Regions from separate parts of the Peribacillus sp. NPDC006672 genome, predicted to be linked through region 2. Evidence: riboswitches for the same ligand, from Rfam matches in the RefSeq annotation. Region 2 holds a riboswitch; each other region holds the start of a gene.
What was found. A riboswitch is a leader RNA that binds a small molecule or an ion and turns the genes downstream of it on or off. The one in region 2 is predicted to bind cobalamin.

Region 1 (3,149 bases), on a different contig from region 2:
TATAAAAAAGTCGACGACTTATTTATTATATTTCTTATAGGCAAACTTTTCAAGTTAATAGCAATAATTATTATAAAAAAAATCATCTAGCCGTATAGGGGGAACCCAGCGCTTGTGTTTCCTTACCTTTCATTAAATGGAATACTTTATTATTTCCTGGTTTTCTGGTACTATTATGCTAGAAAAAATTAGGAGAATGATAGTGGGGAATAATAAAGTTTTATGGATGGTGACGCTGCTGGGGATTTTAATTTTACCAGCATGCTCACAAGGGATTTTAGAGGGTATAGGCACAAAGACGGCTGCGCCGATCACGGAAGATAACATTGAAGTGGCTGCAGCAGCGGAGAATGACACTGGGCAGGATTCGGAGGAAGAATTATATCCTGAACGAATCGATACGAGAAACTGGATAATAGCTGAGTCCGCGGTACAGCTTCCAATATTGATGTATCATAGCATTTCTGAAGGCAATAATCTTCGGGTACCAAAAGAGGAATTCCGATTGCAAATGGCTTGGCTTCGGGAAAATGGTTACTATACATTATCCCCTGAAGAAGCATTCCTCGTTTTAACCGAAAATCGGATGCCAAGTGAGAAGTGTGTCTGGCTTACTTTTGATGATGGCTATACAGATAACTACACGGACGCTTTCCCTATACTAAAAGAATATGATATGAAAGCGACTGTCTTCATGATCGGGAAGTCCATCGATAAAGGTCATCACCTGACTGAAAAGCAAATGGTTGAGATGAGAGGGAATGGGATTTCAATCGAAAGTCATACGATTAACCATTTGGAGCTGAACCGCATGACGGCAGAGCAGCAAGAAGCGGAAATGGTCCAGTCAAAGGATCTGTTCGATCGTATCCTCCAACAGGAAACGACAGTGCTTTCCTATCCAGTTGGTCGTTATAATGAAGAGAGTCTCAGGCTTTCAGAAGAGGCTGGCTATAAGATGGCCGTCACTACTGAACCTGGAGGAGCTTCAAGGGACCAAGGGATGTATGCCCTGCATCGAGTTCGGATTTCACCCGGATTATCAGTCGGTGGGTTCGCGTCGCTGATAGAAAATGCTTCAAATCATTGAAGATGGACGGTGCATTTCGAACTTGTTCAGAAAAATCATATAATAATCGATTCTTACATGGTGTATAATGAAGGCAGTGAAAATTATATACATATGAACGATTTGGTGTCTTAATGACTTAAAAGGGAAGCTGGTGAAATGCCAGCGCGGTCCCGCCACTGTATATGGGAGCTGACGGCTATGTACCACTGTATTGGGATATGGGAAGGTGCCGTTGACGATGACCATGAGCCAGGAGACCTGCCAAGATTCGTACACCTGTAACCTACGCGGATGGGAAGGTGTGTGGCAGACCCTAAGAGTCCGTAATTATATTGTTGCCATACAAGCATCTTCCGTTTAACGGGAGGTGCTTTTTGTTTTGGGGGCATCTTCCGAGATTATTAGGTGGGAAGAAATTAAATGAAAAGATTGTGGGGAATGAAAATGAAAAAGATTTTTGGTCTGATATTGTTGATGTTGCTTACTGCAGGCATGATGGTTGGCTGCAGTGACGCTACTGATGAAGGAAAAGAAAAGCAGCAAACGAATCATGCTCAACACAAAGCTTTCCCGATTACGATTAAAGATGCAACTGGGGGAAAAGTTACGATAGAACAAAAACCGAAGAAAATCGTGTCGTTGATACCAAGTAATACGGAAGTGGTCTTTGCACTTGGTTTGGGTAAAAAGGTCGTTGGTGTTTCCGACAATGATAATTATCCGGAAGAAACGAAAAAAATCGAAAAAGTTGGCGGAATGGAAATGAACACGGAGCTGATTGTCTCATTGAAGCCCGACCTTGTTCTTGCCCATGCATCAAGTGCCCATAATTCGAATGAGGGTTTAAAGCAGCTTAAGGATGCTGGAATAGATGTCCTTGTAGTCAATGATGCACAAAGCTTTGACCAAGTCTATGAGTCTATTGATATGATTGGGCAGGCAACGGGAGAACATGATAAGGCAAAAGAAATCGTTACGGATATGAAAATGAAGCTCAAGGATATTCAGGAAAAAGCCAAATCCGTTAAGGAAGCGGATAGGAAGACCGTTTTTGTTGAGGTTTCGCCATCACCGGAAATATTCACACCTGGAAAAAATACTTTCATGAATGAGATGCTTCATATTATTTCAGCGGATAATGCTGCTGCTGAATTGGACGGTTGGGCAAAAATTGATGAAGAGTCGATCATTGCTGCAAATCCTGATGTCATCATTACAACGTATGGTTATTATACGAAAGATCCAGTTAGTGAAGTGACGGGCCGAAAAGGATGGCAAGATGTAAATGCCGTTAAGAATGGCCAAGTCTTTGATGTCCATTCTGACTTGGTGACCCGTTCCGGTCCACGCTTAATAGAGGGAGTAGAGGAACTTGCCAAATCAGTCTATCCGAACCTATTTGACAACTAAATGGACGTTTGCTTATTTAATTGCGTTGTTATTTTTGTTAATTGCAATGACGATAGGCATTTCCTTTGGTTCGGTGCCAGTACCGATTCCCGTACTTATACAAATAATCGGCAAGGAGATTTTTCATTTACCGGTTTCTGCTGATTCTGATGTGATGCTTACGAATATCGTGATGAACATCCGCTTGCCGCGTGTGTTGCTTGCGGGTTTGGTTGGGTCATCACTTGCGATTGCGGGTGCGGCTTTTCAGGGACTGCTCCGGAACCCGCTCGCTGATCCTTACACATTAGGTATTTCATCTGGAGCATCGGTCGGCGCTGTATTGACAATATTCTTGAATATATCACTGCCATTCATCGGTTTATATACTCTTCCGGCATTGAGCATCTTATGCTCAGTGCTCACGATGCTCTGCGTACTGACTTTTGCAAAAAAAATGGATCGATCGATGAAAGTGGAAACGATCATTTTAACGGGAATCATTTTCAGCTCGTTTTTAAGTGCCTTCATTTCATTGATGATTGCGCTGACGGGTGATGAATTAAGACAAATCATCGGCTGGCTGATGGGAAGCGTTTCCATGCGTGGATGGAATTATATTGCAATCATTTTGCCGTTTTTTATCATTGGTTCGTTGACCTTGATCATGAATACAAGTGAATTGAAT
Region 2 (3,149 bases):
TAAAAAGTTTGCTGATTGCAATTTTCCAGTAATAACCTCTGGATCTGTTGTAGGAATCTTTAAAACGATTTTATGATTTGGCGTGTATTCCATCGTTCCTTTCTCTCCAACAACTTCTGCAAGTGTCATCATTTGTTTGGGAGTAAATTGCTTGTTCGCCACACCTGGGCTAACGGCAAGCTCGAATACCGACTCAATTTTTTGCTGAACAGCTGGCGTAATTGATTGCTGGACTGTTTGACCCTTAACTTTTATGAGTGCTTCCATTGCCACTTCAAAAGAAGTGCGCTTTTTTTCTGGGGCTTTTGTAAGCAATCCAACTCCGCCAGTCGACTCGGTGTACGCTTCCTGCATAGATGCCGTTTCTTGATCTAATGCCCACGGTTCCGCTTCTTTTTGCAGACGTTGATGCGGCTTCAATGGTTGCTTTTCCGAATTCAAAGTATATTTCCTCTGATAGCCTCTTGGTGTGATGATTTTATCATCATATAAAAAGGTGGATGAGTTACCAATAATGACGGTGGTCAACATTCCAATATCGTGATTCAACATATCTTTCAAATTGGTTATGATAATATCCTGCCTATCGCGATATGCACTTTTCACCAACCCTACAGGTGTATCGGGCGAACGGTAGCGAAGGAGAATGTTCTGTGTTTCAACAATTTGCCTAGTCCGCCTGCCGCTACGCGGGTTATAAAGTGCAATGACAAAGTCTGCCATCGCAGCTGCTTCAACCCTTTTAGCAATAAGTTCCCAAGGCGTTAAATGATCACTGAGGCTGATGGTACACGAATCGTGCATGACAGGTGCCCCAAGTAAAGACGCACAAGAGTTGATTGCAGAAATACCAGGGATGACTTCAATGCCCACTCCAGTATCTTCTTTCCACCCCTTTTCAATCAATACTTCATAAACCAACCCTGCCATCCCGTAAACTCCGGCATCACCACTGGAAATTACAGCCACTTTCTTTCCCAGCTCCGCTTGTTTCACTGCTTCCTGAGCACGTGATACCTCTTCAGTCATTCCCGTACTAATAATCGTTTGATCTGTAAGCAGTCCCTGAATGAGTTCAACATAGGTTTTATAACCAATGATGTAGTCACTTTCTTGAAGGGCTTCGACAGCGCGTTTGGTAATGTGTTCAAAATTCCCTGGCCCAAAGCCGACGACGAATAATTTACCGTTAGTACTCATTAAGACATCTCCTTTTACGATTTGTTCTTTGAAATACCCGTATGAGCAGGAAAATCTGGATTAGGGGTCATTTCCCCATCACTGAATTGGTAGATCATCTGGGGCACAAACTCCCCATCATCAATATTATTTACAATCTTCCGACCGTAATCAGGGGTATCCACCCGAAACCATTTCCCTTGGGGATACGCAATCACAACGCAGGCGTCCTTACATCTTCCGTTACAGCGTGTCCTGGTTGTATGGATTTTCATATCCATTCCCTTTGAAGTAATTTCATCGCGAATCGCTTGGGTTACTTCTTCCCCGCCTTTTTTCATGCAACTGCTGCCATTGCAAATCAACAGATGCGTATTTGTACCCTTCAAGTTCCAAGTAGTCATCTTCTTCCTCCTGAGTTCAGGGAAAAGGCAAAATAAAAAACCTTAACATAAGAGTTAAGGTTTTAAAAAAACTATATGAATGAGGAGCCCTCAGCAAATATGCTGAATCTCCCAAAATCGTCATAGTCCTTCTACCTTTCCCTCCGAAAAGTATCATACAATTTCAAAAGCAGGTTTCCTGGCTTACGCTTCATTTTACTTTGTCCCTTCCCGGCATTAAGCCAGTGGTCATCGACAATTTCATCAGCGTTTACAGTAGCGGGGGCTGCATCGGATTTTCACCGATTTCCCTATTATCTCTTGATAATTCACACAAGAGCACTTTTAAAATGAAATATTTGGTTTTATTATACATTTCTAGCTAACTTTATCTATCATATAACAACTTTAGCAAAATTCAAAGTTTATTCCGACTGTTTAGAAAAGTTTAATAGGGTAAATCCAGCTCCACGCCTCGCTTCTCTGCGTTATTAGTCCCCCCAAAAAAAAAGAGAGTGTAGCTGGATTTATTTCTTTATGATAAACTAAACGAGATTTTTCAAAATAATTACATAAGTTTTATGGTGTTGAATTTCTCGGAAATTCAGCTTAAAAGGGAAGCCGGTGAAAATCCGGAGCGGTCCCGCCACTGTAAAGGGAAGTCCTATTGCCTTAAGGTTAATCCACTGTCAAATGAGATGGGAAGGATGTAATGGGATGATGAACCAAAGCCAGGAGACCTGCCATGAAGCGTGAAACTGTTTCAACCTACGAGGATGGGTGTGCGGATCAGGCAGAATAGCCCGTGGTTGGTTTATGCTGAGGAATTCCTGTTCATTACGCACTTCTTTCTTTTTAGAGAAGTGCTTTTTATGTTGTGCGCCGCTTTTCTTCAAAAGCCTTGTTCAAAAAAATTAAAAGTGCTGAAAGGAGAAAGAATGAAAAAAGCCAATTGGAAAATTCTTTATTTTGTCGTTTTACTGCTTCTTGTACCAAAACGAGTTATGGCCATGCATATTATGGAGGGATTTTTACCGATTGAATGGGCCATATTCTGGTGGGCCATTACCCTTCCATTTTTAATCTTGGGTTACCGGTCCATCAGGTCCAAAGTAAAGGAAAACCCGGAAACAAAAATGATACTCGGCCTATCTGGAGCATTTGTATTCATATTATCGGCCCTGAAGATTCCTTCCGTTACGGGAAGTTCTTCACACCCTACAGGAGTTGGTTTGGGTTCCATATTATTCGGACCATTGGCCATGAGTGTCGTGGGTTCCATCGTTCTGTTATTTCAAGCTGTATTACTGGCTCACGGAGGATTGACGACATTAGGTGCCAATGCATTTTCCATGGCTGTATGCGGACCGTTCATTGCTTACTTTGTCTTCAAGGGCGCAACTAAATTGGGGTGGTCTTTTTCTCTTGCCGTTTTCTTGGCAGCTGCTTTTGGAGATTTAGGAACCTATGTGGTAACTTCCGTTCAACTTGCTCTTGCTTTTCCATCCGAGGTAGGGGGATTCATGGCCTCATTTACTAAGTTTGCAGGGATTTTTGCCCTGACCCAAATTCCCCTGGCAATCAGCG
Region 3 (3,149 bases), on a different contig from region 2:
TTGGCGTCAAGCCTGGTGCGGTCACCTTGAATTTGAAGTTTTTCTTTTCTTCGTAAAATTCAATTTCATACAAAGGATCAATTCCATCCGTTGAATTACCGATCTTAGCAGTCGATGAATTGGGGGCAATAGCCATTAAATATCCATTACGGGTACCGTGTTCCTGCACATTTGCTTTTAAATCCATCCATTTTTGATCTGTATAGTCACGAAGTTCGAAATATTCCCCTGTATGCCAATCTGATCCTTCGAAATATGGGTAGGATCCTTTTTCCTTGGCCAACTCGTTGGATGCTTTGATTGTTAAGTAAGCGATCTTTTCGTATAAAGCATCGGCATAGTGAACAGCCTCATCCGATTCCCAATAAATATTCTGAGTGGCAAGTAAATGATGCCATCCAAACGTTCCTAAACCAATTGCCCGGTAACGTTTGTTCGAGATGGATGCTTGCTTGACCGGAAGATTATTCACATCAATGACGTTATCCAGCATCCGGATCTGAATGGGAATTAACCTCTCCAAAACATCGCTGCTCACCGCACGGGGCAAGTTAATGGATGATAGGTTGCAGACAACGAAATCGCCGCTTTTACGGACCACAACGACATCTCCATCTTCTGTTTCATATTCATCCGTGATCGTCGAAGGGCTTAAGTTTTGAGCAATCTCCGTACAAAGGTTAGAACAATAAATCATGCCTTTATGTTTATTAGGATTCTTCCGGTTCACTTCATCGCGATAGAACATATATGGTACGCCTTCTTCTAATTGAGAAATCATGATGCTTTTCATGATGTCCATCGCATTGATTTTTTCAAAGCTATAGTTTGGAAGTGTACCATTTTCTGCGGCCTCGACAGCAAGTGCATAATGATTCCTGAAGCTTCCTTCGCCTTTCTTCTCGTCATAAAGATCTTCAAGTGAGAATCCAAGGGTTTGCTTGACGGTATGCGGATCGAAAAGATACCATTCTTTTCTGTCGCGTACAGCCTCCATGAACAAATCAGGAATACATACACCTGTAAAAATATCATGGGCTTTTAATCTGTCATCCCCGTTTTGCGTCTTCAAATCAAGGAAGCTCATGATATCTTTATGCCAGGCATCCAAGTAAATCGCGATGGCACCTTTACGTTGCCCCAATTGATCGACACTGACAGCTGTCTGGTTGAATAGTCGGATCCAGGGAGTAGTGCCGGAACTGTTTCCAGAGAAACCTCGGATATCAGAACCAAGCGAACGAATCTTACCAACGTAAAGACCTACACCGCCGCCGAATTTTGATACTTTTGCGGCATCGTAGTTAGATAGATAGATGCCGTCAATGGAATCTTCAATTGCGTCGATAAAACAAGAGCTTAACTGTCCATGCGTTTTACCTGCATTGGATAGAGTAGGCGTCGCAACAGTCATATAAAGGTTGGACATAGCCCAGTAAGCTTCTTTTATAAGTTGAAGGCGATGCTCCGTTTTTTCCATTCGCATGATTTCCATCGCGATGATCATGAAGCGCTCTTGAGGCAGTTCGTAGACCTTGTCTTTTTTGGGGCGGGCTAGGTAGCGATCGTTTAATAAGTAGATGCCTATGTAAGAAAATAATTTATCCTTTTCCGGGTCGATCACCGAACCCAATTCCTCAATTTCCGCTTTCGTATAAGAAGCTAGCAGTTCTGATTTATAAATGGGATAACGCTGGCCTTCTGAAAGTTGGGAGAGTTCCGTGATCAGTTCATAGAACGGGCCATAACTCATGCCTTCATAACCCCGATTGGCCTGTGCATCCCTATACATCGTATTCAATAGTTCTGCTGCAGCAACAAACGTCCAATCGGGAGCATCTATATCCACACTTTCAAGAGCGAGCTGAATCAGTTTTTTTGATGCCTGTTCATCGGTTGTGTCACTTTTGCGATCAAGCCATTTTATAAAACGCTTTTTGAACTTTTCCATATCGAGACGGCCTTCGAATTCCTTTGATAACATCTCAAGCTGGATTGAATTCGTTTCGGTGTCATTTTCGCTTATGGTAGAGTTATATGTTTGAGTCATTAATAATCCTCCTTGTAAACTTCCGTTAAAATAAAAAAACCGCCCAATGGATTGAGCGGATCAAACGATAGAATAAAAGAACCATGAAAAAATAGCCATTATACTATCGTTTCATCATCTCAATCCCCGAAGAATAAGAAACGTGAAAAAATCAAGGCAGGTCTCCTGACTCATGATCATCCTACTTTGAGTCCTTCCCATATAGAGAGCTATACAGTGGTTTCTCATTTCGTCACATTTACAGTTGCGGGGACAGTTCCGGGTTTACACCGGATTCCCTTTTCAGCCATCACTGGCACCTTGGATTATAAAATATTCTATATATAGTTATTATTGTTGTTTATGTAATCAATATCTAGTATTTCTGCTTATATTATCGTAAGCCATATACGATGATAATTCAACTAATATATTTGAAAAAAACCAACCCTTATCTATTGACAAAGTGAATGTAGAGGGATAGAGAATGAAAGATTTTATTGGGGAATGGGTAATTCGAGCACTGAATTTACGGGATTTTGTGTTAAAATAAAGTGTATAGTAATGGTGACTCTCCCTTATTGCGATAAGGGGATTCGCGGAAAAATATTTATGAAAAAGGAGATAAAATCTTGGAAAAAGTATTAGTTTTTGGACATAAAAACCCGGATACAGACACAATCTGTTCAGCAATCGCTTATGCAGATCTTAAAAAGCAGCTAGGAATCAACGCTGAACCAGTTCGTCTGGGTGAAGTGAATGGTGAAACTCAATATGCGTTGGACCAATTCAAATTCGAAGCTCCCCGCCTTGTGGAAAAAGTGGCAGGGGAAGCGGATGGCGTAATCCTGGTCGACCACAACGAACGCCAGCAAAGTGCAGAAGATATTGACCAAGTCCGTGTGCTGGAAGTTATCGACCATCACCGTATCGCTAACTTTGAAACAAGCGATCCTTTATATTACCGTGCGGAACCAGTTGGCTGTACGGCAACCATTTTAAATAAAATCTATAAAGAAAACGGCATTGAAGTCCCTAAAGCAATCGCCGGACTTATGCTATCTGCCATCATTTCCGATTCTTTATTGTTCAAATCCCCGACATGCACAGATCAAGACGT
Region 4 (3,149 bases), on a different contig from region 2:
AAGGTCAGGGATGTTTCTTGACTGACAACCGCCATTTCCCGGGCTGTTTGTTTCGGTGAAAGCCGGTAAAGGTCACGACCGTCCAGATGAACAGATCCCGTATGCGGCTCCACAATCCGGGAAACATTTTTTAATAGAGTGGATTTCCCGCTCCCATTCGGACCGATCAGCCCGACGAACTGCCCAGTTTTTATATGTAGAGATATATCCTCAATGATAGGAGTGTCCAGAATTGAATAAGACACTTCTTCAATTGCTAATTTCACTTGCCCCCACCTCCAAATGAATATGAACTTCGCCGCAAAAGCCAAATGAAGAATGGCCCTCCGCACAGTGCGGTGACAACGCCAATCGGAAGTTCTTGAGGTGCCAGGACTAGCCGGGCACATACATCTGACCAAATGACGAGGATCATGCCAATCAATATGCTGCATGAAAGAACTCGTTTATGGTCTGTCCCGACCAATAGCCGGGATAAATGCGGTACGACCAAACCGATGAACCCAATCGAACCGCTTACAGCCACAACGGTCCCCGTAACAAGGGACGTAATGATGATCAGAACTTTACGGAAGGCTTCCATATTGACTCCAAGCGTCGCGGCGACTTCTTCGCCCATCAATAAGATATTGAGGGAGCGGGATTGTACGATAAGGAACAAGGAAACCACAAGCACCACAACTGCTGGAATCGGTATGTATTCCCATTTTGCACCTGCTAAACTGCCCATCATCCAAAACATCGCCTCACGGATGCCTGAATCTCTTGGTGCAAGTGTGACAATGAAATTAGTGACAGCCGACATGATCATCGAAATGGCTACACCTGCCAATAATAGCCTTGTCGTTTGGATTCTCCCTCCCACTTGAGCCAATAAATAAACGGAAAGCATCGCAGCCATGGCCCCCAGGAAGGCACCGAATGATAACGCATATTGTCCGAATATAGGCAGCGCCCCAAAGAGAATGACAAGGGTTGCAGCAACAGAGGAACCAGATGAAATGCCCAGAATATACGGATCTGCAAGTGAATTGCGCACCAATGCCTGGATGACGACACCCACTACGGATAATCCTGCACCTACCACCGCACCGAGCAATACACGGGGCAGACGGATATCCCAAATGATCCGCTCTTGTGCGATACTCCAATTCACCTCCAAAGAATCACCGAGAAAAGGCAGATGCCCTAAGGCAATCTTCCACACTGTTATTGCTGACATCTTAACTGGCCCAAGGGTAACAGCGAATGTAACGGATAATAAAAGGATGCACAGCAAGAAAAATAGCAGGAAACGAAACCTGCGTTTGGCTTTTCTCTCAAAATGAGGTTCTTCAAGCACATCCCCGCTCTCTTTCAATGAGCTTCTAATCAATGACTCTCCCAATGATGAACTCCTCCTTCAAAAAAACAACACAAAAAAACCCCATCCTTTTAACAAAGAATCGAGTTACGAGTATAAGCAAAAAAAATACGGAAGGACCTAAGTCCGTCTTTTCTCTCTCGAACACCTCTCCTCTCAGCGAAGGAAAAATTGGTGATGCCTACTAGGTAGGTCTCCTGGCTTCCAGATCAACATTTCCTTTCGTCTTCCCTGACTGACTGTCAAGTGACATCCTGAAAGAAAACTCCTTGGTTACAGTGGCGCGACCACTCGGGATTTACACCCGATTCCCTGTTACCCTTTGTTCACACAAAGGCACCCAGCGGCAAATATATGAATTCCTCGCAAAATTTCCCAAACATTAATACAACGTTAGTATAGTATACTCCCCATCTTTTCTCAATTAAAAAATGGGAATGCCGTCTATTAATAGAGGAATATGGATTTATAGGTTCTTACTATAATGGTAGAATGTTAGCTTTTGATCGGTATCCGCACTAATTTTCTCATTAATCGAAGTCCGTTCAAAACCGTTTTTCACTAAAACCTTTTGAGAGGCCAAATTGTCGCTTGTCGTTTTGGCATGTATTTGAGTCACATTCAATTCCGGCGCAAGATTAACCAAAAGCTTTAACGCTTTATTCGCTATTCCCCTTTGCGTATACTTCTCCCCAATTCTATAACCGACATGGGCCGTACCATTAATGGGGTCGATATCCACAAGATTAATCCTGCCGACGATAGTGCCTGAACCATCCTTAATCAGATAAAAAGAAGATATTGCATCTTCTTGTTCTTTTAATAATTCCTTATGCCTGACTTCAAACGTTCCAAAGCTATAATAATCATCTCCCCGGCCTGGGACCGTTTGTTCAAAAAATGTTCTGTTATTGCACTCAAATTTAAATAACTCTTGTGCATCCTGTTCATTAAGCCTATCAATGTATATATCCATCATTCCTTCATCCCTTTCCAAAAACGCTAAGCATATAAGAGCTGATATCTTCCATACCTATCATTCAATAAAACCAAGGGCTTATCCTTCCTGATAAATGGATAAAGAATATTTTTTTGATCTTTCACTGCTGTCAGCATACCTTTCATTTGGATAACACTGTAACAAACTGATAAATCGTGCTACTCTCAATACCATATCATTCCAAATGCTATGAACCCATCATACCCACTCCACAAATAGTTGAGAATAAATCTTTTTACATACGTTGTATAAGGTGTAAAAGCTTTTACAAAAAAATAAGGGGAATCATGATCATGAAGTCTACCGAAAGAAATTTTATCGAGCGGCTGCAACGCCAAAAAGAGGATGCATTGGAATTTATAGTTGATACCTATTTGCCATTAATCAAGGGGGTCACATATAAAATTCTCTCCCCCCTTAAGAACGACGGAATTATTGAAGAATGCATCAATGATATTTTTCTCTCAATCTGGAACAATTCGAAAAAGTTCCATGGGGATAAAACAGATTTCAGAAAATGGATTTGTGCGATCGCTAAGTTTAAAGCGATTGATTACTACAGAAAAGCCATGAAGAAAATGGAGCTTACGTCAGGTTACACAGAAGTAGATTCAGAAAAATCTGTAGAAGATGAACTAATTATATTGGAAGACAGAAAAGAACTGCTTCAGTTAATCGATCTCTTAGAACCTGTTGATCGGGATATTTTTATTATGAAGTACTTTCTAGGTTTGAAAAATGAGGATATATCGATAAAACTCGGGTTGAGCAAAGCATCAATAGACA

Region 1: it holds a riboswitch for cobalamin, as region 2 does, so the genes downstream of both, ACQKKK_RS05995 (ABC transporter substrate-binding protein) here and ACQKKK_RS13390 ((2Fe-2S) ferredoxin domain-containing protein) in region 2, are expected to answer to the same signal.
Region 3: it holds a riboswitch for cobalamin, as region 2 does, so the genes downstream of both, ACQKKK_RS05510 (ribonucleoside-diphosphate reductase subunit alpha) here and ACQKKK_RS13390 ((2Fe-2S) ferredoxin domain-containing protein) in region 2, are expected to answer to the same signal.
Region 4: it holds a riboswitch for cobalamin, as region 2 does, so the genes downstream of both, ACQKKK_RS23515 (FecCD family ABC transporter permease) here and ACQKKK_RS13390 ((2Fe-2S) ferredoxin domain-containing protein) in region 2, are expected to answer to the same signal.

Annotation. Positions count from the first base shown of each region.
Region 1 covers NZ_JBNNOR010000003.1:20,802-23,950, forward strand. Annotated here, with positions in the region: gene ACQKKK_RS05990 (polysaccharide deacetylase family protein) at 197-1,090, shown strand; cobalamin riboswitch at 1,177-1,352, shown strand; gene ACQKKK_RS05995 (ABC transporter substrate-binding protein) at 1,511-2,482, shown strand; gene ACQKKK_RS06000 (FecCD family ABC transporter permease) at 2,445-3,149, shown strand, end outside.
Region 2 covers NZ_JBNNOR010000007.1:139,636-142,784, forward strand. Annotated here, with positions in the region: gene cobJ (precorrin-3B C(17)-methyltransferase) at 1-1,200, opposite strand, end outside; gene ACQKKK_RS13390 ((2Fe-2S) ferredoxin domain-containing protein) at 1,215-1,583, opposite strand; cobalamin riboswitch at 1,735-1,924, opposite strand; cobalamin riboswitch at 2,128-2,324, shown strand; gene ACQKKK_RS13395 (energy-coupling factor ABC transporter permease) at 2,501-3,149, shown strand, end outside.
Region 3 covers NZ_JBNNOR010000002.1:433,751-436,899, reverse strand. Annotated here, with positions in the region: gene ACQKKK_RS05510 (ribonucleoside-diphosphate reductase subunit alpha) at 1-2,050, opposite strand, end outside; cobalamin riboswitch at 2,189-2,368, opposite strand; gene ACQKKK_RS05505 (manganese-dependent inorganic pyrophosphatase) at 2,662-3,149, shown strand, end outside.
Region 4 covers NZ_JBNNOR010000022.1:47,230-50,378, forward strand. Annotated here, with positions in the region: gene ACQKKK_RS23510 (heme ABC transporter ATP-binding protein) at 1-266, opposite strand, end outside; gene ACQKKK_RS23515 (FecCD family ABC transporter permease) at 263-1,342, opposite strand; cobalamin riboswitch at 1,534-1,721, opposite strand; gene ACQKKK_RS23520 (GNAT family N-acetyltransferase) at 1,830-2,342, opposite strand; gene ACQKKK_RS23525 (sigma-70 family RNA polymerase sigma factor) at 2,657-3,149, shown strand, end outside.